One region of the Microbacterium terrae genome, then DNA from elsewhere that is predicted to be linked to it. Evidence: riboswitches for the same ligand, from Rfam matches in the RefSeq annotation. Region 1 holds a riboswitch; each other region holds the start of a gene.
The links. Region 1 has a riboswitch for thiamine pyrophosphate ahead of thiM (hydroxyethylthiazole kinase). Riboswitches for the same ligand answer to the same signal wherever they lie in the genome.

Region 1 (9,647 bases):
TTCGTCGATGAGGTCTTGGACGATGCCGTCGTACATGCCAGTCGGGATTCCTAGTTGAACCGGGTGGGCTGCTGGTGGGGCTCTTCGCGAACGAAGGTGGCGCCGAGCACCTGCCGCACCACGGCTTCGCCGTAGCGCTGAACACCGTCGTTGCGGGTCGTCACCGCGGGGGCCAGGGACGGTGCGACGGTCGGCGGTGCCAGGTCGCCGGCGACCGCATCCGTGTCGGGGTACTCGTCGGCGTCATCGCCGTCGTCGTCGGGCGCGGCCGACGACGCGGTCTCGCGCGCCGGGAGCACGTCGCCCTCGCGGGGCGGGGCGACCGTGGCGACGCGGGCGTGCATCGCCTCGCGCTCGGCGTCTTCCGGCTCGTCGTCGACGGCGAACGGCTGCGGCGACGATGTCGACTCGGGCGGGCCGGGAGGCGGTGCGTCGTCGTCGGACGGGATCGCTGCGACCGCCCACTCGGTCACCGGCGCGGCAGCGGCCGGAGCCGACGCACGGGGGGCGGCGCGATCACCGGAACGAGCCGGTGCACGCTCGGCAGACGCCGGCGCCTGTGGACCCCGACCGGCCGGAGCCGGGGTCGAGGGCCGCGGCGAGGCCTGCGCAGGCGCGGAGCCGACGACAGTCGGCGGGGCGTCTGGCGATCCGGCGCGGGGTGCGCCGGAGGACGGAGCGGTGGGCGGGGCGCCCGCCGCGGCTCGTGGACCGTCGGACGCGTCGGACGACGCTGCGCGAGGCGTGCCGGAGGCCCCGGAACCACCGCCCGCATCGCCCGCGCCCGATCCTTCGCGTGCGCTGCCGCCACGCGACGGGTCGTGCCGCGCGATGTACTTGACGCGCACGCCGAGCACGCCGAGGATCGCCTGGCGCAGGTCTTCGCTCGGCCCCTTGCCCGCGGCGAGGTGCTTGAACTTCGCGACGTCGGACTGGCTGGCGAAGGTCAGCGTGAGCACGTCGTCGGCGAACGCGGCTGCCGTCGCCCCCGATGCCAGCATCCACGACGAGCGGCTGATGGTCTCGAGGCTCGCCAGAACTGCAGGCCATGCCGCCCGCAGCGTCTCGAATGTGACGGGTCCGGCCGGAACGGCGACGGGCGCAGCCGCCGAGGTTTCGGCAGCCGGCGGCGCCGCCGGCGCAGCGGGCGGCTGCGCAGCAGACTCCGCGCGCGCGGGAGCGACCTCGGGAGCGGAGGCGGGCGGCGCCGTGACGGGCGCTGCGCCGACGACCGGAGTCGCAGCGGGAGCGGCTGCCGGCGCGGCGGGAGCGGGAGCCGCGGCCGGTGCCGGTACGGCCGCGGCAGCCGTGACCGGAGCCTGCACGGCAGCCGCGCCGCCCGCGCCGCGCGCGAGCACACGGGCGACCATGAGCTCGAGCTGCAGCCGCGGCGAGGTGGCGCCGGTCATGTCGTCGAGCGTGGCGATCACGATGTCGGCGATGCGCGAGAGCCGGGCGGCGCCGATGGCGGAGGCCTGGGCCTGCATGCGGGCGAGGTCATCGCTCGAGACCCCGCGCAGCACCGCCGAAGCCTGCGCCCCGGTCGCCGCGACGACGATGAGGTCGCGCAGTCGCTCGAGCAGATCGTCGACGAAGCGGCGCGGATCCTGCCCCGTCTGCACCACGCGGTCGATCGCGGCGAACGCCGCCGCCGCGTCATCGCCGGCGAACGCGCCGACGACCTCGTCGAGCAGCTCGGCGTGCGTGTAGCCGAGAAGGGCCACGGCGCGCTCGTAGCGCACGGCACCCTCTTCGGAGCCCGCGATGAGCTGGTCGAGCAGCGACAGCGTGTCGCGCGGCGAACCGCCACCCGCCCGCACGACGAGCGGGAGCACGCCCTGCTCGACCTCGACGCCCTCCTGCCCGCACAGCTGTTCGACGTACTCGAGCATCGCGCCCGGCGGGACGAGCCGGAACGGGTAGTGGTGGGTGCGCGAACGGATCGTGCCGATGACCTTCTCGGGCTCGGTCGTCGCGAAGATGAACTTGACGTGCTCGGGCGGCTCTTCGACGAGCTTGAGGAGCGCGTTGAACCCCTGCGGCGTCACCATGTGCGCCTCGTCGAGGATGAAGATCTTGAAGCGGTCGCGCGCCGGGGCGAACACCGCGCGCTCGCGCAGGTCGCGCGCATCGTCGACGCCGTTGTGGCTGGCTGCGTCGATCTCGACGACGTCGAGCGAGCCGCCGCCGCCGCGACCGAGCTCGACGCAGCTGTCGCAGGTGCCGCACGGAGTGTCGGTCGGCCCCTGTGCGCAGTTGAGGCAGCGGGCGAGGATGCGCGCCGATGTGGTCTTGCCGCAGCCGCGCGGACCCGAGAAGAGGTAGGCGTGGCCGACGCGGTCGCCGCGCAGCGCCGTCATCAGGGGCTCGGTGACCTGGGACTGCCCGATCATCTCCGCGAAGGACTCGGGCCGGTAGCGGCGGTACAGAGCGGTGGTCACCCGTCCACCCTACGGCGTGCGTGCGACATCGAGGCAGGCGCGATTCGCCCGGCCCACCCGGCCGCTGCTAGCGTCATGCCCGAGTGACACGGGGTGCCCGCCGCGCGGGCTGAGATCACACCCGTCGAACCTGATCTAGTTCGTACTGGCGAAGGGATGTCGCAATGAGCATCGGCACGTCTGAAAACCCCCTGTCCACCTCCGGTTCCGCGCGGGCAGCCGGCCCGGCGACGCCCGGCGAGGCCCTCGACGCGCTGCGCGCCGCGAACCCCCTGGTGCAGTGCATCACGAACGCGGTGGTGACGAACTTCACCGCCAACGTGCTCCTCGCACTCGGCGCTTCGCCGGCGATGTGCGACATCCCAGGCGAGGCCGGCATGTTCGCCGGTGTCGCCGGGGGCGTGCTCGTGAACCTCGGCACACCCCGTTCCGAGCAGCGCGACGCCGCCCGCGAAGCGGTGCGGGCGGGCACGCCCTGGGTGCTCGACCCGGTCGCCGTCGGTGCTCTGCCGGTGCGCACGGCTCTCGCCGAGGAGCTCCTCCACCATCGCCCAGCGATCGTGCGCGGCAACGCCTCCGAGATCCTCGCCGTCGCCGGGCTCTCGCGCGGCGGGCGCGGCGTCGATGCGACCGACTCCCCCGACGACGCGATCGACGCGGCGCGCGCCCTCGCCCTGCGCACCGGCGGCGTCGTGGTCGTGACCGGGGAGGTCGACCTCGTCACCGACGGCGCGCTGGTCGCCCGCGTGCACGGCGGCGACGTCCTCCTGACGCGCGTCACCGGCGGCGGATGCTCGCTGGGAGCGACGATCGCGGCCTTCCTCGCCGTGACCGATCCGTTCACCGCGGCGGTCACCGGATGCGCCGTGCATTCGGCGGCCGCCGAACGTGCGGCATCCGTCTCGCGCTCCCCCGGTTCGTTCGCGGTCGCGTTCATCGACGCGCTCGATGCGGTCGAGCCGGCGGATCTCGAGGGGCGGGTCGTCGAATACCCGGTGGATCGCGGGACCGACGAGGCCGGCGAGAGCGCCGATGACCACGCGGACCTCGAGGCCGCGATCCGATGACGGTTCACGATCTGTCGCTGCACCTCGTCACCGACGAGCGGCTGCCGTTCGAGCGACTCGTCGGGGTGGTCGACGCCGCCGCAGCCGGAGGCGTGGGAGTCGTGCAGCTCCGCGCGAAGCACGTCTCGGCACGCGAGCTGATCGCGCAGGCGGTCGCCCTGTCGGCCGTCGTCGGCGGTCGGGCGGCGCTCATCGTCGACGACCGGCTCGACGTGGTTCTGGCCGCGCGCGACGCCGGCGCGTGTGTCGACGGCGTGCACCTCGGGCAGAGCGACGTGCCACCGGAGACGGCGCGCCGTCTGCTCGGCGCCCAGGCCCTGATCGGGTGGACGGCGAACACCCCCGCCCACCTGGCTTCCGCGGCGGCGATGCCGATGCGCACGCTCGACTATATCGGTGTCGGGGTCATCCGGCCGACCGCGACGAAGGCCGACCACCCCGAGCCGCTCGGCTACGACGGCTTCGCCGCGCTCGCCTCCGCCACCCCGCTGCCGTGCGTCGCGATCGGCGGAGTCGGGGTCGCCGATGCCGCACCGCTCCGCTCCGCGGGGGCGGCCGGGCTGGCCGTGGTGTCGGCGGTGTGCGGAGCGGCCGACCCCGAAGCCGCCGCCCGCGCGTTCCGTTCGGCATGGACGGATGCCGGGCACAGCGCAGTGTCTCCCGTCAGCGTCTGAGCCAGCCGGGCACGGCGTACGAGCGGGTCAGGCGTCCGCGCCGTGCTCCACGTCGGCACCCGATCCCGCGACGATCGGGATCGACGTCGTGACCGTCGGAACCGACGCCGACAGGAGCGAGCCGTCTTCGCGGCGCTGGTCGGCGAACTGCCGCAGCGTCGGCCGGCCGGCGCGCACGGGTCCCTGGTCGGCGAGCGCGACGACGACCTCTTCGCCCGCGCCGACGACGTACCCGGTGCCCCGCACGCTGAACCCGACCGGGTCGCCGTCGCCCGCCACGACGCGCAGTTCATCGCGTGTGATCGACACCTCGAGACGCGTGCCGTGCCAGTGCAGCACGAACGAGATCTCGGGCCAGTCGGCCGGAAGCCTCGGGTCGAACGAAAGCTCGCCGAAGTGATCGCGCATGCCGCCGAATCCGCAGACGAGCGCCGTCCACACGCCGCCCGCCGAGGCGACGTGCACGCCGTCGGCGGCATTGTGGTGCAGGTCGGCGAGGTCGACGAAGATCGACTGGCGGAAGTACTCCAGCGCGAGGTCCTGATACCCGACCTCGGCGGCGAGGATCGCCTGCACCACCGCCGACAGCGTCGAGTCGCCCGTGGTCAGCGGGTCGTAGTACTCGAAATCGGCGAGCTTGTCCTCATCGGAGAAGTGGTTGCCCTGCAGGAAGAGCGCGAGCACGACATCCGCCTGCTTGAGCACCTGGTAGCGGTAGATCACGAGCGGGTGGAAGTGCAGCAGCAGCGGCCGGCGGTCGGCCGGCGTGTTCTCGAGGTCCCAGATCTCGCGCTCGAGGAAGACGTGATCCTGCGGGTGGATGCCGAGGCTCGGGCTGAACGGGATGTGCATCGCCTCCGCCGCGCGCTCCCAGGCCTCGGGCTCTCCCTCCTCGAGCCCGAGGCGGTCGACCATCTTGCGGTACACCTCGCCGTCGAGCTCGGCCATGTCACGGATCGTGCGGGCCGCGAAGCGCAGGTTGAAGCGCGCCATCACGTTGGTGAAGAGGTTGTCGTTGACGACGGTGGTGTACTCGTCGGGTCCGGTCACGCCGTGGATGTGGAACGTCTCGCCGTCGATCTCGCCGTCACGATCGCCGTCGAGCGAGCGCCAGAAGCCGAGCGTCGTCCACAGCCGCGCGGTCTCGACCGCGATGTCGACGCCCTCGCGGTGGAGGAACTCGGTGTCGCCCGTGGCGCGCACGTACTTCGCGAGCGCGAACGACACGTCTGCGTTGATGTGGAACTGCGCGGTGCCGGCCGCGTAATACGCCGACGCCTCCTCACCGTTGATGGTGCGCCACGGGAACAGCGCACCGTTCTCGTTCAGCTGGAAGGCGCGCCGCCGGGCGGCGGGGAGCATGAGGTACCGCATGCGCAGCGCGTTTCGGGCCCAGAGCGGGGTCGTGTACGCCAGGAACGGCAGCACGTAGATCTCGGTGTCCCAGAAGTAGTGCCCGCTGTAGCCCGACCCGGTCATGCCCTTCGCGGGGACGCCCTGGCCGTCGGCGCGGGCCGACGCCTGCGCGAGCTGGAACAGGCACCAGCGGGTCGCCTGCTGCAGGTCGTCGTGTCCCCCGATGCGCACGTCGGAGCGTGCCCAGAAGTCGTCGAGCCAGGCACGCTGCGTGCGGTAGATCGCGTCGATGCCCTCGCTGAGCGAACGGTCGAGGGTGCGGCGGCAGCGGTCGACCAGCTCACGGGCGGGGACGCCCCGCGACGTGTGGTAGCTCACGACCTTGGTGACCGAGATCGGCACGCCGGCCTTCGCCTGCACGCGGAACACGTTCTTGGCGATGTCGGGCTCGATGAGCGCCCGCGCCGTGTAGGCGTTGTCGGTCTCGATGATGTGATCGGCGACGACAGCGATCGTCATGCCCGACGCGTTCACCCGGTACGACAGCGCCGAGCGCAGGCCGTCCTGCCAGTACTCCTCGGGCTGGAGCACGCGCTCGGCCAGCTTGTCGGTCTTGCGCGGATCGAACCCGGCCTTCTTGGGAGCGGTGGGCGTGCCGCCGTAGACGTCTTCGCCGTCCTGCCGGTTGAGCAGCTGGCAGCTCACCGTCACGGGTGCGTCGGCATTGAGCACGGTGACCTCGAGGCGCATCACGGCGAGGTGCTTCTCCTCGAACGACACGAGGCGGTCGTAGTCGATGCGCACCTCCTTGCCGCTCGGAGTGGTCCACTCGATGTGACGGCGCAGCACGCCGTCGCGCATGTCGAGCGAGCGCTCGTAGTCGCGCATGTCGGCGACATCGAGCGAGAGCGGCTCGTCGTCGACGTAGACGCGCATCACCTTCGCGTCGGGCGCGTTGATGATGGTCTGGCCCACCTCGGCGAAGCCGTACGCCTGCTCGGCGTGGCGGATCGGGAAGGTCTCGTGGAACCCGTTGATGAAGGTGCCGTGCTCGTGGGCGTGCCGCCCCTCGGGCTGGTTGCCGCGCAGCCCCAGGTAGCCGTTGCCGATGGCGAACAGAGTCTCGGTGACGCCGGTGTCGGCGATGTCGAACGAGGTCTCGACCAGTCGCCAGGGATCGATCGGAAAGCGGTCGCGGTCCATTGCGGCATCGGTCATCGGACGAACTCCTCCAGGTCTTCCACCACCACATGAGCACCGGCGGCGGTGAGCACGTCGCGCCCTGCCCCCCGGTCCACTCCGACGACGAGGGCGAACCCGCCCGCCGCCGCCGACTGCACGCCACTCAGCGCGTCTTCGACCGCCGCGCAGCGTGCAGGGTCGACGCCCAGCATCCGCGCCGCCTCGACGAACACATCGGGTGCGGGTTTCGAGGCGAGGTGGTCGCGCTCGGCGATCACACCGTCCATCACCACCGGGAAGCGGTCGCGGATGCCGGCGACGCCGAGCACCTCCTCCGCGTTCTTGGAACTCGACACCACGGCGACGGGGGTGCCCTTCGCCGCGAGGACGTCGAGGAGCGCGAGCGATCCCGGATACGCGGCGATGCCGTCCTCACGGAGCGACTTCTCGAAGTACGCGTTCTTGCGGTTGCCGATGCCGCACACCGTATCGGCGGTGACGGGATCCGACGGCTCCCCCCACGGCACCTCGACGTCGCGGGAGCGCAGCAGGCTCGCCACGCCGTCGTACCGCTTCTTGCCGTCGAGATGCTCGAAATAGTCGCGCTCGGTGTACGCCGGAGTGATCTCCCACTCGGCGAAGAGTTCGTCGAACATCGACTGCCACGCGTGCATGTGCACGTCGGCGGTGGGCGTCAGCACACCGTCCAGGTCGAACAGGACGGCGTCGTAGGCGGCGAGGTCTGGCAGTGCGTCCATGGTCACTCCCTCAGGCTAGCGACGAGATGTTACGCGGAGGCGACGCTCAGCGTCTGACGGGCGATCTCGAGCTCCTCGTCGGTGGGCACCACCAGCACGATGACGCGGGACTCGTCGGTGGAGATGACGTGGATGCCGCCATCCGCCCCGGGCGCGCCGCGGCCGACCGCGTGGTTGCGCTCGGCGTCGATCTCGACGCCCGCGAACGCCAGGGTCTCGAGCGCCGCCGCACGCACGTGCGGGGCGTTCTCGCCGACACCCGCGGTGAACGAGATCACGTCGGCGCCGCCGAGGTGGGCGAGGTACGCGCCGGCGTACTGCCGCAGACGGTGGACGTACACCTCGTACGCGAGCACGGCGCTCGCATCCCCCTTCTCGATCGCCGCGCGGATGTCGCGCAGGTCGTTGGAGCCGGCCATGCCGAGCAGTCCGCTGCGCTTGTTGAGGAGCGCATCCAGATCGGCGATCGACATGCCCTCCCGGCGGGCGAGATGGAAGAGGATCGCCGGGTCGAGGTCTCCGGAGCGGGTGCCCATGACGAGGCCCTCGAGCGGGGTGAACCCCATCGACGTCTCGACCGACCGGCCGCCGTCGATCGCGGTCACCGATGCGCCGTTGCCGAGGTGGAAGACGAGCTGCTTGAGCTCGGCGACCGGACGACCCACGAAGGCCGCGGCCGCCTCGCTCACGAACTTGTGCGAGGTGCCGTGGAAGCCGTAGCGACGGATGCGGTGGTCGGCCGCGAGCTTCGCGTCGATCGCGTAGGTGTAGGCGGCAGGCGACAGGGTCTGGTGGAACGCTGTGTCGAAGACCGCGACGTGCGGCACGGCGGGGAACGCCTTCTTCGCCGCCACGATGCCGGCAAGGTTCGCCGGGTTGTGCAGCGGCGCGAGCACCGACAGCTCGTCGATGTTGATCTCGACGAGCGGGGTGACGAGGGTCGGCTCGAAGAAGCGCGCGCCGCCGTGCACGACGCGATGCCCGACCGCGACGGGTGGATGGGCATCGAGCGCAGGGCCGTTCTCGGCGAACGCCTCGAGCATCACGCGGAATCCCGCCGTGTGATCGGGGATCGGCAGACGCCGCTTGTACGTCGCCTCGGTGAAGGTGGCAGCCCCCTCGCCCGCGGTCGCGGCCGGCGCGAAGACCGTGTGCTTCGCACGGCCCTCGGCGTCGCCGATGCGCTCGACGAGGCCCGATGCGAGCGTGGTCTCACCGTCCATCTCGATCAGCTGGTACTTGAACGACGACGACCCGCTGTTGACGACCAGGACGGTGCTCATGCCGTGAACCTCTCCCCACTGCTTGTGTGACAGGCGACCGAGCGAGAGCCGATCCTCGCGCCCATGCTCACGCGGTGATCCCCTGCGCCTGGATCGCGGTGATCGCGATCGTGTTCACGATGTCTTCCACCAGGGCTCCTCGCGAGAGGTCGTTGATCGGCTTGTTCAGCCCCTGCAGCACCGGACCGATCGCGACCGCGCCGGCCGAGCGCTGCACGGCCTTGTAGGTGTTGTTGCCGGTGTTGAGGTCAGGGAAGATGAACACCGTCGCGCGGCCGGCGACCTGCGATCCCGGCATCTTCGCCGCGGCGACCGCGGCGTCGGCGGCGGCGTCGTACTGGATGGGGCCCTCCACGAGCAGCTCGGGGGCGCGTTCGCGCACCAGCGCCGTGGCATCCCGCACCTTCTCGACATCGGCGCCGGAGCCCGACTCCCCCGTCGAGTACGAGAGCATCGCCACCCGCGGGTCGATGCCGAACTGCTCGGCGGTCGCCGCAGACGAGATCGCGATGTCGGCGAGCTGCGGGCTGGTCGGGTCGGGGATGACGGCGCAGTCGCCGTAGACGAGCACACGGTCGGCGAGCGCCATGAGGAAGACGCTCGAGACCACCGACACGTCGGGACGCGTCTTGATGATCTCGAACGCCGGGCGGATCGTGTGCGCCGTGGTGTGCGCAGCGCCCGAGACCATGCCGTCGGCGAGCCCCAGGTGCACCATGAGGGTGCCGAAGTACGAGACGTCTGTGACCGTGTCGGACGCCTTCTCGAACGTCACCCCCTTGTGTGCGCGGAGGCGGGCGTATTCGTCTGCGAACCGGTGGACGTGCACGGCGTCGAACGGCGAGATGACCGCGGCCGCCGAGATGTCGATGCCGAGCTCGATCGC
Region 2 (9,647 bases), 2.9 Mb from region 1:
GACGGCGACCGCGCTCATCGGGGCACCTCGGCTCCGAGATCGAGCCCCAGATCGATGCGGTGGCCGCCGAGGTGCCGGAGCACGTCGTCGTCGTGCGTGACGGCGATCACCGTCGTGCCGGCGACGATCTCGGACTGCAGAAGTCCCACGAGCTCGCTCCACCCCCGGCGGTCCTGCCCGAACGTGGGTTCGTCGAGCACGACCACCGGCGGCGCGTCGGCGAGCACGGTCGCCACCGAGAGCCGTCGCTTCTGCCCACCCGACAGGGTGAACGGGTTCGCGCCGGCCAGCGGGGTCAGGTGCAGCCGCTCGAGCAGCTCGTCGACGATGAGGTCGACGGCGGCCGGGGCGATCCGCCGTGACCGCGGGCCGATGGCGAGCTCGTCGCGCACCGTCTGCGCGAGGAACTGGTGCTCGGGCTCCTGGAACACGGTGCCGATGCGAGTGAGCAGCTCGCGCGAGCGCCAGCGCGACGGACGACGACCCGACGGCGCCGCGAGCTCGACCGCGGCGACGACCTCGCCCGCCGCCTCGGGGAGGAGTCCGGCGAGGGTGAGCGCGAGGGTCGACTTGCCGGCGCCGTTGGGACCGGTGATCACCGTCGCGCAGCCGCGGGGTGCGGCGACGTTGAGTCCGGCACGGACGATGCTGCGACCGTCGCGCGAGATGGCGAGGCCGGATGCCGCGACCGCGGGGTCGTGCGCGAGCAGCGGCCCATCCGAGAGCACAGGCAGATCGACGGGCATGCCGGGGACCCACACGCCCGCCGCCGCGAGGCTCTCGCCGTGCCGGGCGAAGACCTCGGCGGGAGGACCGTCGGCGAGGAGGCCGCCCTCGGCGCTCACCACGATCACGCGGTCCATGAGGTCGGCCCAGACCGCGGTGCGGTGCTCGATCACCACGAGGGTCGCGCCGGTGCGCGCGACCGCGCGCTCGACGCTGTCGCGCACCTCGCGCACCCCGAGCGGGTCGAGGTTGGCGGTCGGCTCGTCGAGCAGCAGCACGCCCGGTCGCATCGCGAGCACCCCGGCGAGCGCGAGCCGCTGCTTCTGCCCGCCCGAGAGGGCCTTGGTCGGGTGCGAGAGTGCGACGTCGAGCCCGACGTCGGCCATCGCCTCGGCGACGCGTGACGGGATGTCGGATGCCGGCACCCCGAGGTTCTCGCACCCGAAGGCGACGTCGTCGCCCACCTTCGAGAGCACCACACCGGCGTCGGGGTCCTGCAGCACGAGTCCGACACGGCCGCGATGTGCCTCGGCCCGCTCGCCGTCGATCAGCAGCGCACCGGTCTCGTCGCCTTCGTCGGCTCCGCCGAGGAGCCCGGCGATGCCGGCGAGGAGCGTCGACTTACCGGCGCCGGACGCGCCGAGCAGCAGCACGCGCTCGCCGGGCTCGATGGCGAAGCTGACGTCGCGGACGGCGGCGGCACGGCGCCCGGCGTAGCGCCAGCCCCAGCCCTGCGCGGTGACGCGCCCCGGGCGGGTCGTCGACATCGTCAGACCTCGCGTCGCGCCTCGCGGCCGGCGGCGAAGCGGCTGAGCGCACCGGTCGCTGCCAGCGCGCGCACGGCGAGCCAGCCGACGAGGCCGGCGAGCAGAGCGCCCGAGACGATGAGTGAGACCAGGTAGATCGTGTTGAACTCGAGCGTCTTCAGGATGTTGGGCGATGCCCCGTAGAACAGCTCGAAGATCCACGCGCCCACGCCGGCGCCGATGCCCGAGAGCATCGCGACCGGGAGCGTGAAGCGCGCGTAGAGGAACAGGGCGAAGATCAGCTCGGCGCCGAGTCCCTGCACGATGCCCGACAGCACCGTCGAGACGCCCCACATGTTGCCGATGAGCATCGACACCACGGCGGCGAGCACTTCGACGAGCAGTGCGGCACCGGGCTTGCGGATCACCAGGCCGCCGATGACTCCGCCGATCAGCCAGATGCCGACGGCGATGCCGCCGAGGCCGGGGGTCAGGGCGTCCATCGCGGTGAACCAGGCGTAGCCGACGGTGTTCCAGGCCCAGAAGACGAGGCCCAGCGCGACGCCGAGGACGGCGGCGACGACGATGTCGACGACCCGCCAGCGGAAGCGGTGGGCAGTCGCGGGTGCCGCGTGGGCAGACGTGGACGCGTGCATGTTCTCTCCTCCCTGCGCCGGCATGATCCGGATCAGGTTCGACGGTCGAAGCGCGATTCGCTTCCTCTCAGCCCGACTCGACGGACTCCCGTGGTTGTCCGATGAGTATAGCCGCGCGTGCGGCAGGTAAATTGAGCGGATGACCCTCGACGACGCCGCTGCGCTCACGCGCCGCGAGCGGCGTATGCGGTCGGGGGCGATCGATGTCCCGCCGGGCGCCGGTGGGCGCGCCGCACCCGAGGTCGACACGTCTCCCGGGGGCACGGTCGACACCGCCTCCGCCGAGGCGCCTGCTGTCCGCATCGCGCCGGAGAGCCCGTTCCACGGTGACGACGCCCCGGCGGCAGCCGAGGAGCCGATCGCGGCCGCTGCGGCGGCATCCGTCCCCCCCGCTGCCGCGGGAGAGCGCCCCGCGCTGTCGTGGCTCGCCGACACCGACGTCACCCCGGTCGCGATCCCCCGCGACCTCGTCGCGGCCGGCTCCCCCTACGTGCCGGTCGAGGTGAGCCTGCTCGCCGACCCGCCGCGCCGGTCGCCCTGGCGACCGAGCGTGCTCGTGCCCACGGCGATCATCGCGTTCGTGGTCTTCGCCTACGGGGCCACCACCCTGCTGTGGCCCCTCCACGCGGTGGCCCCCGAGGTCACCGCGATCCAGGTGCAGCCGGCCGCCGCGGCAGCCGCCGAGATGACCTGGCCCGCAGAGGGCAGCGCCGCCGTCACGGTGGCGGGCATCTCGGGCACGCCGGCATCCACCCCCGACGCCGACGCGATGGCCAGCATCACGAAGGTCGTGACGGCGCTCGTCGTGCTCGACGAACTCCCGCTCGAGCTCGGCGAAGACGGGCCGGCGTACAGCTTCGACTACAGCGACAACCTCGACTACTGGAGCTATCGCGCCCGCGGCGAGTCCGCGCTCGATGTGCCGGTGGGCGGGTCGCTCACGCAGTACCAGATGCTCGAGGGCATGCTCATCGGCTCGGCGAACAACTACGCCGACCGGCTCGCGAGCGACCTCTTCCCGTCGGACCAGGTCTTCGCCGCGGCCGCGCAGGACTGGCTCACGGCGCACGGCGTCCCCGGCATCACCGTCGTCGAGCCCACCGGAATGAGCAGCCAGAACACCGCGAGCCCGGCTGCGCTGCTCACCCTCGCGCAGAAGGCCATGGCGAACCCGGTCATCGCCGAGATCGTCGCCGAGAAGTCGGTGGAGCTCCCCGGGGCAGGCGTCGTCGACAACACCAACGGACTTCTCGCCGATGAGGGCGTCGTGGGCATCAAGACCGGCACGCTCGACCGGTGGAACCTGCTCTCCGCGAAAGACGTGGTCGTCGGCGAGACCGCGGTGCGCCTGTATGCCGCCGTGCTGGGCCAGGCCGACGACGAGGCCCGCCTCGAGGCGTCGCGCTCGCTCTACGACCAAGTCGAGGCGCAGCTGCAGCCGTTCCCGTCGGTGCCGGCGGGCACCGTGGCCGGTACGGTGACGACGCTGTGGGGGTCGGACTCCGACATCGTGACCTCCGCCGACGCGACAGTGGTGCTGTGGAACGGCGGCACCAGCACACTCACCCCGGCGTACGACCTCGGCGACGCACGCGCCGCCGGCTCCGTCGTCGGTTCGATCACCGCCGACGGCCCGCTCGACTCGGCCACGGTCGATCTCGAGCTCGCGGCCGACATCGAGCCGCCGAGCGCCTGGTGGCGGCTCACCCACCCGCTGGAGCTGTTCGGCCTGGCCGGCTGACCCGGCGACGAACCGCCCGGCACCAGCACCGCCGGCGTCCTGCCGTCAGGCGAAACGCACCGTCTGCTGCAGGCGGGTCCGCACGTCGAAGACCTCGTTTCCGCCGATGGAGCGCACCCCCGTGATCCCCCGGCGCAGCACCGCCGACAGCGCGCTGCGCGACACGATCGCCACCGGGGTGCCGCGCACCTTGCCGATCTCGTCGATCGCCTGAAGCACATCGTCGTCGGGCAGCACGACGACCGCCCCGCTGAAGCGCACCCCCGCCGCGCGCGCCATCAGCCGCAGTCGCGCGACCAGGTCGGCCACGGGGGCGCCGGCGACGCCGTCGCCGATGAGCTCGCCCCGGCGGACCCGCACCGGACCGCCGAAGTCCTCCGAGAGCACGCCGTACAGCCCGCTCGGACCGAGCACGATGTGGTCGATCTTGTCGTCTGATCCACCACCCCGGGCGGGCGGCGCGACGTCGTGCCACACGGTGTAGCCCATGCCGAGGTCGGCGATGACCCGTGCGGTGGCCTCTTCGGCGAGCGCATCGGCGAGGAGTCGGCGCACATCGTGGGGAGCCGAGCGGACGAGTGCGGGATCGTAGGGGTCGGGCAGATCGACCCCGCGCCCCGCCCATTCGCGGATCAGCTCGAGGTACCGCTCGCGCCGCCACCCGCCCGGGTGGCCGTGCGAACGCGCTCGCGGCCGCGTGTCACGCGAGTCGGCGCGGGGCGCCCGCCACGTGACGCCCGAGTCGGGCGCGGGCGAGAAGTCGGGCGTCGCGGATGCCCCGAACCCGTGTCCGCGGTCGTACGCAGCACGCGCCGACGCATCGCCGACGAGCTCCCAGGCGCGCTGCACCTGGATGAACACCGCGGCATCGCCGCCGGTGTCGGGGTGCGTCTGCCGCAGGCGCAGTCGGTACGCCCGCTTCAGCGACTCCTCGTCGGCGGTGGGTTCGACGCCGAGCACCTCGTATGCCGACGCCGACAGGGGACTGTCGAACACGCCTGTTCCGCCTCTTCCTCGCGAATCCCGATCCGTCGAGCGTACGCGCTCACGACCAGAGCGGCTCCGCGGGCACGTGAGCGAACGCCTGGTCGGCGATGCCCGGATCGAGATCGGCGAGGGCGGCGGGCTGCCAGCGCGGCGAGCGGTCCTTGTCGACGACCTGGGCGCGGATGCCCTCGGCGAGGTCGGGCTGGGTCTGCGCGAACCACATCACGAGGCCGTACTCCTGAGCGAGGGCATCCCGCAGCCCGGCGAGTCCGCGCGCGCGACGCACCGCTGCGAGGGTGACGGCGAGCCCCGTCGGCGAGAGCTCGCCGAGGAGGTCGGCGGTGGCGGATGCCTCGGGCTCGGGGCGGGCGCGGAGGCGCTCGACGATCTCGGCCACGGTGTCGGCGGCGAACGCGTCGTCGATCCACGCGCGGCTGCGCTCGAGCGCCGACGGAGCGGGCGTCTCGTCGAACAGCAGCACCAGTTCGGTGGGACTCGACGGGTCGGCGCGGGTCTCGAACGCCTCTCGCAGTCCATCGAGGTGGTCGACGGGCACGAGGTGGTCGGCGAGCCCGGCGTACACCGCGTCGGCGGCATCCATCACCGCTCCGGTGAGGGCGAGGTACTCGCCGAGGTGTCCGGGCGCGTGGGCGAGGAGCCACGTCCCTCCCACGTCGGGGGTGAAGCCGATGCGGGTCTCGGGCATGGCGAGCTGCGACCGCTCGGTGACCACACGGATCGCCGCGTGCCCGGCGAGGCCGATGCCGCCGCCCATGGTGATGCCGTCGGCGAGCGCGACGATCGGCTTCGGGTACTCCGCGATCCGGGCGTTGAGCGCGTACTCCTCGCGGAAGAACAGGGCGGCCTCGTCGAAGCGGCCGCCCACCACCCGCTCGGCGAGCACGCGCACGTCGCCGCCGGCGCACAGGCCCCGCTCCCCCGCGCCGTCGAGGACGACGAGCTCGACATCGGTGTCGGTCTCCCAGGCGTCAAGTGCCGCGCTGAGCTGGCGGACCATGTCGAGGTCGAGCGCGTTGATCGCGCGTGGCCGGTTGAGGGTGAGGCGCCCGAGTCCTCCCGCGCTCCGGACGAGGACGGTGGGCTCAGGTGCGTCGGTCACGCCCGCAACGTTACCCCGCGGCCCCCGCGGCGGAGCGGGCGGAATCGCGACGCGACCGGAAGGAACCAGGGACAACGGGCGACGTTTCCGCAAAGATGTGGGGAACGACTCACGACGACGAGAGGGTTCGGCATGCCGGCAGGTGAGGTGCTGGAGTTCTCGGGGGTGACGAAGCGATTCGGCTCGGTGACTGCGGTCGACGACCTCTCGGCTCGTGTGGAGCCGGGAGTGGTGACGGGCTTCCTCGGCCCGAACGGCGCCGGCAAGACGACCACACTGCGCGTGCTGCTGGGCCTCGTGCGCCCGAGCGCCGGCACGGCGACGATCGGCGGTGTGCCGTACCGCAGCCTGGCGAACCCGCTGCAGAGCGTGGGCGCCGTGCTCGAGGCCTCGAGCTTCCACCCCGGCCGCAGCGGAGCCGGCCACCTCGCGGTCTACGCCGACGCGGCCGGCGTACGCAGAGCCCGCGTCGACGAACTCCTCGAGCTCGTCGGGCTGGCCGATGCGGCCGGGCGCAAGGTGGGCGGCTATTCGCTCGGGATGCGCCAGCGCCTGGGTCTCGCCGCAGCACTGCTCGGCGACCCCGGCGTGCTCGTGCTCGATGAGCCGACGAACGGACTGGATCCCGAAGGCATCAAGTGGATCCGCGGGTTCCTGCAGCAGCTCGCCCGCGAGGGGCGCACCGTGCTGGTGTCGTCGCATCTCCTGGCCGAGGTGCAGCAGACGGTCGACGCGCTGCTGATCATCTCGCACGGGCGCCTCGTGTTCCAGGGCGGCATCGAAGACCTCGCCGACCCCGACGACCACGCGACGGTGACCGACGCGCCCGACCGCGAGGCGCTGATCGCAGCGCTCACCGACGCGGGCATCGGGTTCGAGGTGCTGCGGTCGGGGCTGTCGGTGCGCGGCGCCGAACCCGCCGAGATCGGGCGCATCGCCGCCGACGCCGGCGTCGCCCTGTCGTCGCTGCACCGTCGCGGCCCCGGGCTCGAAGAGGTGTTCCTCGATCTCGTCAACGGCACGCGCGTGCACCCGAGCGCGGCCGGCGCGGTGGCAGCGACGGTCGCGGTGCCGGACCCCGTCGCCGGCAGCGAACCCGAGACGGATGCCGGAGTGGAGACGGATGCCGTCGCCGCTGAGACAGATGCGGCTGAGGCCGTGCCGGAGCAGGCGCCTGAGCAGAGCATCGAGGCCGAGCCGGAACCGGAGGCCGAGGCCGAGGCGGAACCGGAGCCCGAGCCCGAGCCCGAAGCGGACTGGCAGTCCGAGCAGGATCCGGCAGCAGAGACCGACGTCGAACCCGAGCCCACCCCTGAGCCGGCGTCCGACACTCCCGCAGAGACCGCGGACGAAGCATCCGTCGCCGAGCCCGCCGACGACGACACGCCGACCCTGCCCGACGACGAAGACAGCGACCGCCCCTGGGAGGACTACGTCCGCACCGACGCCGACGTCGACGCCGACGCGTTCTTCGCCTCGTACGACTCGCCGCACAATCCCGGCGAGCCGGAGCACGACGCCGGCGAGCCCGAGCCCGACGTGCCCGAGCCTGCCGAGCCCGAGCCCGACGTGCCCGACGACGAGCACCCCGCCGCAGACGACACCGCAGACGGGGGTGAGCAGCGATGAGCCTCAGGCGGGCGACGCGCTCCGAATCGACCAAGCTCTTCACGACGTCGATCTGGTGGCTGCTGGGCATCGTGCTGGTCGCCTACATCGCCTTCACCGCCGCCGCGGTGGGGCTCGCATTCTCGCTGTCGGCGAGCGGATCCCTCGGTGACGACGCACCCGTGCTCCCCGCCGAAGGCCTCGCGCCGACGCTCTACAGCACCGCCACCTCGGTCGGGTACGTGTTCCCGCTCCTCCTGGGAACCCTCATGGTGACGGGCGAGTTCCGCCACAAGACGCTGACTCCGACCTTCCTCGCCATCCCGCGCCGGGGCACGGTGCTGTGGGCGAAGATCGTCGTCGGCGTCCTCATCGGAGTGATCTACGCCGTCGCGGGCATCGTCGCCGCCGTCGGGCCCGCTGCCGGCATCCTGGTGGCGAACGACCTCCCCACCGCACTCGACGAGCCCGACACCTGGGCGCTGTTCGGACGGATGCTGATCGCCTACGTGCTCTGGGTGCTGGTCGGCATCGGGGTGGGGGCGCTGGTGCGCAACCAGGTCGGGGCGATCGTGGGCGTGCTGGTGTTCACGCAGTTCCTCGAGCCCGTCGGCCGAGCGGCTGCGGCGTTCGTCACCGAGTTGAACGACGTCGTGAAGTACCTCCCGGGTGCGGCATCCGACGCCCTCGTCGGGGCGAGCCTGTTCACCGTGGGCATGCCGCAGGCAGAGAGCGCGCTCGAATGGTGGGTGGGCGGGCTGGTGCTGCTCGGCTACGCAGCGGTCGCGCTGCTGCTCGGCCACCTGGTCAGCTGGCGCCGCGACGTCAGCTGACCACAGTCGGGCACGACCCGCTGACGAGAGCGACGGGTGGGAGTCAGACCGCGGGAGCGGGCGTCGGCGCCTTGCGGGTGCGCGGCTTCGCGGCAGGAGCCGGGATGTCGATCGTGCCGGTCTCGGCGGCGATCTCGACCACGTCGACCGGTTCGGCCGCGAGGTCGACTTGGAGCGCCTGCACGAGCGCCAGCCCGTGGCGCGTGGTCAGCACGATGCGCTGGAACTCGTCGTGGCCGTCGAGGTCGATGACGGCACCCGGGCGGTGGCGGCGGATGATGGCGAAATCGGCGCCGCCGGCCGACTTCCAGGTGCCCATGGCCACGACGCCCGGGATGCGGGTGCCGGGGCTCGGAACCCCGCGCAGCCATGTCCATCCGTCGTCGGTGAGCTGCACCTTCGTGATCGTCGAGCGCTCGATCACGACGTTGCTCTTGCGGAACGCCATCGCCTTCTCGGCGCCCGACAGCACGATCTCGAGCTGAGTCGAGTCGAGCAGGAGGGTGACCATGCCCTCTAGTGTGCCAGCGGTGCATGCCTGAGCGGGGATGAATCGTTCACAGACCCGCAACGATCCGCGGCGCCCCCGACCCGGGGCGGTGCGAGACTGGAACGGTGACCGCTGTGGCATCCCCCGTTTCGTCGCCGGCCGTCGCGCGCGCCCTCGGCCTCGCCGGCAGGGGTGAGCGCCTCGAGATCGCCGACGCCGAGGCCCTCCTCCACGCGGACGGCGCGGACTTCGAGCGCCTCCTCGATCTGGCCTCCGCGCGGCGCGACGCCGGGCTCGCGGCATCCGGTCGCCCCGGCGTGATCACGTACTCGCGCAAGGTCTTCGTGCCCCTGACCACCCTCTGCCGCGACCGCTGCCACTACTGCGTGTTCGTCGACACCCCGGGTCAGCTGCTCAAGAAGAGCAAGCCCGCGTTCATGTCTCCTGAGCAGGTGCTCGCGGTGGTGCGACAGGGCCAGGCGCTCGGCTGCAAGGAGGCGCTCCTCACCCTCGGCGACCGCCCAGAAGACCGCTGGCCCGAGGCGCGCGCCTGGCTCGACGAGCACGGCTTCGCCTCGACGCTCGACTACGTCGGGTTCATCGCGCGGCTGATCACCGACGAGACCGGCATGCTCGCCCACCTCAACCCGGGCGTGATGACGGCGGACGAGCTTCGGATGCTGCGCCCCACGGCGCCGTCGATGGGCATGATGCTCGAGACGACGTCGCGGCGCCTCTAC
Region 3 (9,647 bases), 2.4 Mb from region 1:
AGACCCGCCGCGAAGGCGGCACGCCGGAGCCGCGCCGGACGCACGTGCGAGCCCGTCCCCCGGTGGCGGCGCAGGGGCAGCGGCGCCGCGGCATGCCTGAGCGCACGTCGGGAGGCTGGAAATTCGTGCGGTGGGGGCGCCGTCACCCTTCCATTGTGACCACGCCCGGCGCGACGCGCGACCACGACCCGCGCACAGCCGCCTCAGATGTCGGTCGTCATCGTGCGCGCGAGCACCGCCCCCACGAGTCCGAGCCCCGCGGCGAGCACCATCATGACCGCGACCGGCCACCAGTGCCCCACGCCGACGGCGAGCGCGGCCGCGGCGAGCGGCGCGAGTCCGCCGCCGACGATCGCACCCGCTTCGCGCCCGAGCGTGATCCCCGAGTAGCGCACCGGCGCATCGAACAGCGCGGCGAACCACGCCGGCTGCACGCTGTCTGCCGCGGCATTGGCCACGCCGATCGCGAGCGCGACGACACCGACGACCAGCGCCGTGACCCCGCCCTCGAGCACCGCGAACAGCGGCACCGCCAGCACCCCGAGCGCGACGAGCCCACCCGCGACGAGCGGGAACGGCCCGATGCGGTCACCGAGGCGACCCCACAGCGGGCACAGCACGGCAGCCAGACCGGCGCCCACGAGCAGGGCGGTCAGCGTCACACTGCGGTCGAGCCCGAGGGTGTTCACCGCGTACCCGAGGCAGAACACCGAGACGATGTAGAACGCGGTGTTCTGGCCGACGCGCATCAGGAAGACCGCCACGACACTGCGCGGCCGGCGCAGCGCGTCGACCACCGGCCGGCGCGCGAGGCGGTCGGCGGCACGCGCCGCCACGAACTCGGGCGTCTCGGCAACGCCACGGCGCAGCAGCAGCGCGATCGCGAGCAGCGCAAGGCTCGCGAGGAACGGGATGCGCCAGCCCCACGACAGCAGAGCCGCTTCATCCAGTGTGAGGGTCAGCACCACGAAGGCGAGGTTCCCGAGGATGAGCCCGACGTACACCGCGCTCTGCACGAACGCCCCGCGCGCTCCGCGCGACCGTGCGCCCTCGACCGCGAGGAGCGCCGCGCCACCCCACTCCCCGCCGGTGGCCGCCCCCTGCGCGAGACGCAGCAGCACGAGCAGCGCGGGCGCGAGCGCCCCGGCCTGCGCGTAGGTGGGAAGCACGCCGATGCCCGCCGTCGCGACTCCCATCACGACGACGGTCGCGATCAGCGCCGTGCGTCGCCCCGCGCGGTCGCCGAGCCAGGCCGCCGCGATGCCGCCGAGCGGCCGCGCGACGAAGCCGGTCGCGAAGACCGCGAGCGAGAGCAGCACCGCCACACCCGGGGCGCTCTCGGGGAAGAACAGGGTGGGGAAGACGAGCGCCGCCGCGGTGCCGTAGAGGAAGAAGTCGTACCACTCGAGCACGGTGCCGGCGGATGCCGCGACCACGGCGCGACGCGAGGCTCGAGCGGTCTCGGGGCCTGCGGCAGCGGGCGGGGAGACCGCCGCGGATGCGACATCGGTGACGGATGCCGAGCCAGTGGCTGATGCCGGGTCTGTGGCCGATACCGGGCCTGTGACGGTCACGCGGGCACCGCCTCGACCGGTGCGGTGGTGGCAGCGGGTTCGGCCGCGGGAGCGGCATCCGTCCGCTCCTCGTCTCGGTCGCCGGCACTCGTGAGCCCGAGCGGCACGTCGAAGAACGCGAGTTCGAGCTCGGCCGACCGACGGAACGCGGCGAGCATCCGCGCGCGCGCCTCGGGCGTCGCCGCTGCCGCCAGACCCGTGGCGATGTCGATCGCCTGCCGCGTCGCATCGGCGAAGGCGGGGTCGGCGTACGTGATGAGCCACGACGCGTACGGGTGGTCTGCGTCCTGCGGGCGCGAGCCGAAGTGTCCGTCGGCCAGACGCACGCCGAGGTCGGTGTACAGCCAGTAGCAGGGCAGCACCGCCGCCGTGAGGGTGGCGTAGTCGCCGCGCGCGGCGGTCGCGAGCAGGTGGTCGAGGTAGGCGGTGGTGGTGGCATCCGCCCGTGCAGGCACGCCGTCGTGCCCACCCAGGCGCTCCCGGTGCAGCTCGAGCTCGCCGATGATGCACCCGTGCGCGGACTGCGCCCAGAACGCCTGCGCGGCCGAGTCGGGCGCCAGCCGCGCAGCCTCGGCGAGAACACGCGCGTAGTCGCGCAGATAGAGCGCGTCCTGCGCGATGTAGCTGAGGAAGGGCTCGCGCCCGAGCGTGCCGTCGGCGAGCGCGCGGATGAACGGCAGGTCGTCGATGCCGGCGCGCACATCGGCGATCTCATTCCACCAGTCGGCCTCGACCTCGGCAGCGGTCGGCGCGGTCTGCACCCCGCCACGTGCCCAGAGCCCGGAGAAGTGATGCACCGGGCCGTGTCCGCCGCCGACCTCCAGCTCGTCGCCGTGGCGCAGCGACTCGCGCAGCCACTGCCGAGCCTCGTCGATCGCGGGCGCCCAGTCGCCGCACGACACCCGCAGCGTGGCGACGGCCGACGAGAGCGAGCATCCGGTGCCGTGCGTCGAGGTGGTCGCGATGCGCGACCCCGCGAACATCCACGCCTCACCCGATGCCGCGTCCACCAGCGCGTCGGGCGCGTCGTCGCCGGCGAGATGACCGCCCTTCGCGAGCACCCGCACACCGTGCCGCGCCGATACCGCCTCGGCCTGCGCGAGCACCTCGTCCCACGTCTCGGCGGGAGCGCCGCCGGCGAGCACCGCGAGTTCGGCCACGTTCGGGGTCACGAGGTCGGCGAGCGGCAGCAGCTGCATCATCGCCTCCTCGGCATCGGCGTCGAGCAGGCGATGACCGCTGGTCGACACCATCACCGGATCGAGCACCACGACCGGCGGCCGGGTGCGGTCGAGCCACGCCCCGACGGCGCGGATCACGTCGGCGTTCGCGAGCATCCCGAGCTTCACCGCATCTATCGCGATGTCTTCGGCGATCGCGTCGAGCTGGTCCGTGAGGAACTCCACCGGCGGCACGTGCACCGCGCTGACACCGCGGGTGTTCTGCGCTGTGAGCGCCGTGATCACCGCCATGCCGTAGCCGCCGACGGCGGAGATCGATTTGAGGTCGGCCTGGATTCCGGCGCCGCCGGACGGATCGCTCCCGGCGATGCTGAGCACGCGGGGGATCCGCGGTCTCGCCGGAGAGTGGGAAGGGTCGATGGACAGGCGATCGCGCATTGCGACATCCCTTCGCTAGTTCGAACTAGATCAGGTTCGACGGGTGTGTTCTCAGCCACCCGTCGCAATCGCGACTACGCGGGCGGCACCCCGTGTCACTGCCGACGAGCCTAGCGCCTGACGGCACGAGCGCTCGATGTTCTATTCAGAAGGCACCGCTCTTGACATTGTTTAGAACATCTGTTCGTATGTTCACATGCGTTGGCAGGGTCAAGAGCTGGGAGTAACGGATGCCGCCGCCCTGCCCGGCCTCGAACATCTCAGCGGCCTGGTGCGCTCGGTGACGACCCCCGAGTTCGCCGGCGTCACCTTTCACGAGGTGCTCGCGCGCACCGCGCTGAACCATGTTCCGGGCGCCTCGGCAATGCCCTTCGACTGGACGGTGAACCCGTACCGCGGATGCAGTCATGCATGCGTATACTGCTATGCCCGCGGGACGCACGAGTACCTCGAGCTCGATGCCGGGCGCGACTTCGACACCCAGGTGATCGTCAAGGTGAACGTGGCCGAGGTACTGCAGAAGGAGCTGCGCAAGGGCACGTGGATGCACGAGCCCGTGATGCTCGGAACCAACACCGATCCCTATCAGCGTGCGGAAGGCAGGTACCGCCTGATGCCCGGGATCATCGACGTGCTGGCCGAGAGCGGCACGCCGTTCTCCATCCTCACGAAGGGCACGCTGCTGCGCCGCGATCTTCCGCAGCTCGCCCGCGCCGCCGAGCGCGTCGACGTGTCGCTGGCGATGTCGATCGCGATCTTCGACGACGCCCTGCAGCACGCCGTCGAACCCGGCACGCCGTCCGCAACGGCGCGACTCGAGACGGTGCGCGCTGCGACCGAGGCGGGCTTCGCCGTGACGGTCTTCCTCATGCCGATCCTCCCCCACCTCACCGACTCGATCGCGATGATCGACCACGCTCTCACCCGCATCCGCGAGGCGGGCGCGGTGCGCGTCGTGTACGGCGCCCTCCACCTGCGCCCGGGGGCCAAACAGTGGTTCCTGCAGTGGCTCGAACAGCACCACCCCGAGCTGGTGTCGTCGTACCGCGGCCTGTACCCCGGAGCCTCTGCGACGGCACCCAAGGGCTATCGCACCTGGCTCGCGAAACGCGTGCGCCCGCTGCTGCGCGTGCACGGGCTCGACGGTCGCGCGGAAGACGACCATCCGCGCGGCACGCCCGTCGCCGGGCTCGCGGCGCGGGCCGACGCGCGCGCCGCGGGAATCGTGACGACGTCACGCGGACGAGCGACAGCGATGCGCGTGCCCGCCACCCCACCGGCCGCAGCCCCGCCGCGACTGTTCTGAGGCGCGCCAGGCCCGGCCGACAGGCCGTGACGGGTCAGCCCAACAGCGTCGGGTGGGTCAGCCGCCACCAGTCGGTCGGCTCATCGAGCGTGCCCGCGATCTCGATGGGCACCGAGACGCTGTTCGGACCGGATGTCCAGGTGACGGTGCCGACGACCGCCCCGTCATCCCACGACGTCGGGGTCGTCGTCTCGAGCTCCACGGTGATCGGCGTGTCCGACCAGACGAAGATCGAGGCGCCCTCCCCGAGTACTACGTCGACCGAGTCGCCCCACGGAACGGTGAACTCCCCGACCGTCGTGCCCCCGGTGCCGACGGAGACCATCCGGAACCCCGACTGGACGCTCTCGATCAGCGCGGTCACGCTGGCGTTGACGGCATCCTTCGACGATCCTCCGAGCACCACTCCGACCATCGACAGCGGTTCGGCCGCGCCGACGTCGATCGTCGCCGTGTAGAGCAGGTTCGACCCGCTCTCGCCGAGGTTGCCGGTCTTGAGGCCCGTGACACCCGCCGTGCCGAGAAGGGTGTTGGTGGTCGCGATGCGGCCGGCGCCGGGCACCGACATCTCCGACGTCGCAGCGATCTCGGCGATCACCGGGTTCGCGGCCGCGAGCCTGCCCAGCACGACGAGGTCGGTCGGGGTGCTGGTGTTCCGGGCGTCGACGCCGGTCGCATCCACGATCGCCGTGTCGCCGAGGCCGTTCTCGTCGAGCCATCGCCGCGCTGCTTCTGTGTACGCCCACTGCGACCCGAAGGCCCACTCGGCGATCGCCTCGGCGTAGTTGCTGGCAGACGGGATCAGCATCGTCGCGAGCGCATCGCGCAGCGACATCGAACTGCCGATCGGCATCGGGGCGATCGTCACGTCCATGACGTAGTACTTGTCGTACAGCTTGTGGTCGGCGCGGTCGAAGAAGAGCGTCGGCCCCGGGTCGTCGCCGGAGAGCGGATGCGCGTCGAGCACCACGAGAGCGGTGACGATCTTCGCGATGCTCGCGATCGGTCGCGCACCATCTGGGCCGCTCACCGCCCAGATGCCGGGCTCCTCAGCGCCGAGGTACTCCTCCGCGCCGGTCACCCACAGCGCGGATGCCCCGTCGGACGGAAGCGTGAGTGCGACCGGCTCCGGTTCTGGGGCACGCGGTGCCGACATCGACCCCTCGGGGTCGGGGAGCGCCGCGCTGGTCGCCCAGGCGACGTATCCGCCGCAGCCGAGCACGATCGCGAGCACGATGGCCGCCGCGATGAGCCAGCCACGTCGGCGGCGTCGCCGCGCCACCGGATCGGCAGCACCGCCGGCGTCGCCGTAGTCCTGCTCGTCGCGCATCAGCTCGCCGAGGTCGGCGAGCGCGTCGGGGCTCTCCTGGGTCGTCACTGTGCTCCGGTCACGGGTCGGTCATGTCGCGGTCTGCGGCCGCGGCGGTGTGCGCGGGTGCCGGCATCCGCAACGGAGTCGGTCCGTCGCATCCTCGCACGACGCAGCGCATCGTGGTCGGCATCATCCACAGCCCTCGCGCGCAGCAGCCGGCGCGCACCGCATCCTGACACCCGGCGGCCAGGCGCCGAGCACGCGGACGCGGACGCGGGCACCCGAAGTGCACCCGCGTCCGCGCCGCCCCCGGCTCAGCGCTGCCAGGGCCCGTTCTTGCCACCCGGCTCCTGGTTCCGCGTCCACCACTTCGCGGTGTAGGTGACGCCGCCGTGCACGACCCGGTCGCCCTTCGTGTAGATCGTGTCGGCGTACCACTCCTGCACCGTTCCGGCCGCGACACCGCAGACGGTGAGCGTGGCCCACGGGCCGTGGACGGATGCACCGGGCGCATCGCCCTTCGCGTACCACTGCGCTTCGAACACCCGCCCGTCGAGGAATGCGAGGTCTCCGGCGCGGTAGGTCACCGTGGCGTTCCACGGCGTGGAGGCGGCATCCGTCGTCGATGCGCACACCGACGCCTCGTCGCCGGCGACCGGACCGGCAGCGGCGGCGCGCAGGGCGTTCGCCGACACCGCGGACAGGTCGCCGTCGCGGTCGTTGCCGACCTCCCAGAAGTCGACGCCGCCGAGCCCCTGCGCGATGGCCCAGGCGGTCTTCTCGGCCACGGCGACCTCGTCGTCGAGCGACCAGAACTGCGAGGTCGCCGCGTCGAACGCCCACGTCGCGTTGAACCGGCCGTCGGCGGTGTACTCGTGGTGCACCTCGAGGTCGCGCCCGGCGAGCTGGTCCCAGGTGAGCTGGCCGAAGCCGCCGCCTGATGTGGTCCAGGGCTCGGGCTGGGCGTCGTTCCACCCCTGCCCGTAGGCGGCGAGGCCGAGGTTGAGCTTCGACGGCTCGACGCCCGCGTTCACGTACGAGGCGACGACGGTGTCGAGGCCGAGACCCCAGTTGTGGGCGGGGTCGCCGTAGATGTTGCCCTGGTGACCGGTCTCGGGCGTCCACGAGCCCCACAGGTCGTAGCCCTGCAGGTTGCCGTAGTCGAGGCTCGCCCACAGCTCGGGGGTGTTCCAGCCGCCCGCGTTGATCTGGGTGGGACCGGCGGGCAGGAAGGCCGAGATCTCGTAGTCGGCACCGGTCTCGGTCTCGACGGCATCGAGCTGCGCGCGCAGTTCGGCGGCGAACGCGATGAAGTTCGCCTTGTCATTCACGGGGTCGACGCTGTTTCCGACCTCCTGGGCCCAGTCGGGTGCGCCCGGCCACTCCCAGTCGAGGTCGAAGCCGTCGAAGATGCCGGCGGCGACGCCCGCGCCACCCCGGCCGTCGACCACGGGCAGATCGCCGCGGATGTACAGATCGATGCAGGACTCGGCGAGGTCGGACCGCAGCTCGGGCGTCGCGACCGCCTTCGAGAACGACTTCGACCACGACCATCCGCCGAGCGACACGTTGATCTTCAGCTCGGGGTACAGACGCTTGAGCTGCTTGAGCTGGTTGAAGTTGCCCGCCAGCTTCTGCTTCTTGGCGGCACCGTCGGCGATGCCGAGCACAGACTGAGCTGCGGTGAACGCGTGGACGAAGTCGCTGTCGGCGTCGCCGGCGACGTCGGTCTGACCGGGGCCGGGGGCTGCCGAGTCCGAGATGAAGCACGTGTACGGCTCGACCCCGTCGAGCCCCTGCACGCCGGCGGCACGGGCCGTGTCGAGAGCCGCCTGGTCGCCGGCGATGTTGCCGAACGAGTAGTTGATGTGGGTCAGGTTCGCCGCCTGACCCGAGTCGACGAAGACGCGCTTGACGGTGGCCTGCGCCTCTCCGGTCGCGCGCCATTGGCCGTAGTAGCCGACGTTGCGGTAGCCGTTGATCGTGGTGGTGGGGGTGGCGTCGCCTGTCTCGGCGACGGCGGGTGTGGCCGCGAAGACACCGGCGACGAGCATTCCGGTGAGCGCGACCGCGAGGGCTGGGGTTCGGGGGGACAACACAAGCTCCTTCGGTTGCGGGTGGCGTCCGGGTAATTAGGTAATCGTCTTAACAAATACCCGGACTCCCATTGTGGCAGGAGCACCCGCCGAAGGGGAACCCCCGAAGTATCAGCGGATGCGGGATCATGCTCGTGAAGACCGGAGGTCGCCATGGCACGGTTCCTGTTCTCTGCGATGCCGTTCACGGGGCACGTGCAGCCGGTGAGCGCCGTGGCCGCGGCGCTGGTCGCGCGCGGGCACGACGTGCGCATCTACACCGGACACGCGTTCGCCGGCCGGGTCGCGGCATCCGGCGCCCGCCTCGTCCCGTGGCATCACGCCCCCGACTTCGACGAGAACGACCTCGCGGCGACCTTCCCGCGCCTGGTGGGCAAGAAGGGCCTCGGCCAGCTCCTCGTCAACGTGCAGGACGTATTCATCAAGACCGCCCCCGCACAGGTGCGCGACCTCACCGAGGAGTTCGCCCGTGAGCCATGGGATGCCGTGGCCGGCGACGACGTGTCGCTCGGCGCGATCTTCCACTCCGATCTCGCGGTCATCCCGTGGGCGACCATCAGCGTGACGCCGCTGAACATCGTCGGCACCGAGGGTCCGCCGAGCGGCATGGGGCTGGCTCCGGGAACGAACGTCTTCACGAAGGCACGGGATGCTGCGCTGCGCGCCCTGGTGCCCGCCCTCTCGATCTCGCTCCGCCGCCCGCTCATCGACGCGCGAGCGGCGGCCGGACTCCCTCCGTCGAAGGCGACGCTCGACCAGACGCTGTTCTCACCCCGCCTCATCGTCGCGAGCGGCTGTCGCCTGCTCGACTACGACCGCGGCGACCGACCGCCGCACCTGCACTTCGTCGGACGCCTCACGGCGCCCGCAGCCGCCGGCGCCCCGCTCCCCCTTCCCCCGTGGTGGGGCGACCTCGCAGGACGCCGCGTGGTCCACATCACGCAGGGCACGCAGAACATCGATCCGAGCGACCTGCTGCAGCCCGCGATCGAAGCACTCGCCGACAGCGACGCCCTCGTGGTCGCCGTCACCGGCGTGGCCGGGCGAGACGAGCTGCCGTTCCCGGTGCCCGCCAACGTGCGGGTGGCGGGCTTCATCCCCTACGACGCGCTGCTCCCCCTGACCGACATCGTCATCACGAATGGCGGATGGGGAGGCACGCTCGCGGCGCTGAGCCACGGCATCCCGCTCGTGATCGGCGGGGGCGACCTCGACAAGCCCGAGATCGCGTCCCGCGTCACCTGGGCAGGTGCCGGAGTGAACCTCAAGACCGGCACTCCGACCGCCGCGCAGGTGCGGGCCGGTCACGACCGCGTCGTTGCCGATCGATCGTTCCGGGATGCCGCGGCCCGCGTCGGCGCCCAGCTCACGGCGCTCGGCGGACCGGCGGTCGCCGCGGAGCTGCTCGAGACGCTCGTCTGACCGCTCGGACGCGTTCGCCCCGGCACGTTTCGTCTCGTCGCTGCGCTCCTCGCTCAACGACCGGATGGGTGCGCCCCCGGTCGTTGAGCGAGCGCAGCGAGACGAAACGCCCCCCACCGGAATGGGGCACGCTCCCGGTCATTGAGCGAACGCAGCGAGACGAAACGCCCCCACCCGAATGGGTGCACCCCGGTCGTTGAGCGAGCGCAGCGAGACGAAACGCCCCCACCGGAATGGGGCAATCTCCCGGCCGTTGAGCGAGCGCAGCGAGACGAACACCCCCGACCGGACTGCTCCCGGTCGTTGAGCGAGCGCAGC

Region 2: another riboswitch for thiamine pyrophosphate. It lies ahead of JOD63_RS16265 (ECF transporter S component); the one in region 1 lies ahead of thiM (hydroxyethylthiazole kinase).
Region 3: another riboswitch for thiamine pyrophosphate. It lies ahead of JOD63_RS13620 (bifunctional hydroxymethylpyrimidine kinase/phosphomethylpyrimidine kinase); the one in region 1 lies ahead of thiM (hydroxyethylthiazole kinase).

What each region holds. Positions count from the first base shown of each region.
Region 1 covers NZ_JAFDSS010000001.1:618,988-628,634, reverse strand. Annotated here, with positions in the region: gene recR (recombination mediator RecR) at 1-36, opposite strand, end outside; gene JOD63_RS02855 (DNA polymerase III subunit gamma and tau) at 51-2,441, opposite strand; TPP riboswitch at 2,521-2,615, shown strand; gene thiM (hydroxyethylthiazole kinase) at 2,606-3,508, shown strand; gene thiE (thiamine phosphate synthase) at 3,505-4,182, shown strand; gene JOD63_RS02840 (glycoside hydrolase family 65 protein) at 4,210-6,741, opposite strand; gene JOD63_RS02835 (HAD family hydrolase) at 6,753-7,478, opposite strand; gene JOD63_RS02830 (acetate/propionate family kinase) at 7,508-8,761, opposite strand; gene pta (phosphate acetyltransferase) at 8,829-9,647, opposite strand, start outside.
Region 2 covers NZ_JAFDSS010000001.1:3,558,022-3,567,668, reverse strand. Annotated here, with positions in the region: gene JOD63_RS16275 (energy-coupling factor transporter transmembrane component T family protein) at 1-18, opposite strand, end outside; gene JOD63_RS16270 (ABC transporter ATP-binding protein) at 15-1,493, opposite strand; gene JOD63_RS16265 (ECF transporter S component) at 1,496-2,128, opposite strand; TPP riboswitch at 2,121-2,230, opposite strand; gene JOD63_RS16260 (D-alanyl-D-alanine carboxypeptidase family protein) at 2,268-3,869, shown strand; gene JOD63_RS16255 (J domain-containing protein) at 3,915-4,865, opposite strand; gene JOD63_RS16250 (enoyl-CoA hydratase/isomerase family protein) at 4,915-5,976, opposite strand; gene JOD63_RS18300 (ATP-binding cassette domain-containing protein) at 6,109-7,605, shown strand; gene JOD63_RS16240 (ABC-2 transporter permease) at 7,602-8,417, shown strand; gene JOD63_RS16235 (hypothetical protein) at 8,461-8,928, opposite strand; gene cofG (7,8-didemethyl-8-hydroxy-5-deazariboflavin synthase CofG) at 9,033-9,647, shown strand, end outside.
Region 3 covers NZ_JAFDSS010000001.1:2,975,639-2,985,285, forward strand. Annotated here, with positions in the region: gene JOD63_RS18275 (M15 family metallopeptidase) at 1-44, opposite strand, end outside; gene JOD63_RS13615 (MFS transporter) at 204-1,574, opposite strand; gene JOD63_RS13620 (bifunctional hydroxymethylpyrimidine kinase/phosphomethylpyrimidine kinase) at 1,571-3,193, opposite strand; TPP riboswitch at 3,184-3,296, opposite strand; gene JOD63_RS13625 (Rv2578c family radical SAM protein) at 3,390-4,499, shown strand; gene JOD63_RS13630 (D-alanyl-D-alanine carboxypeptidase family protein) at 4,534-5,877, opposite strand; gene JOD63_RS13635 (hypothetical protein) at 5,901-6,047, shown strand; gene JOD63_RS13640 (glycosyl hydrolase family 18 protein) at 6,126-7,907, opposite strand; gene JOD63_RS13645 (nucleotide disphospho-sugar-binding domain-containing protein) at 8,061-9,329, shown strand.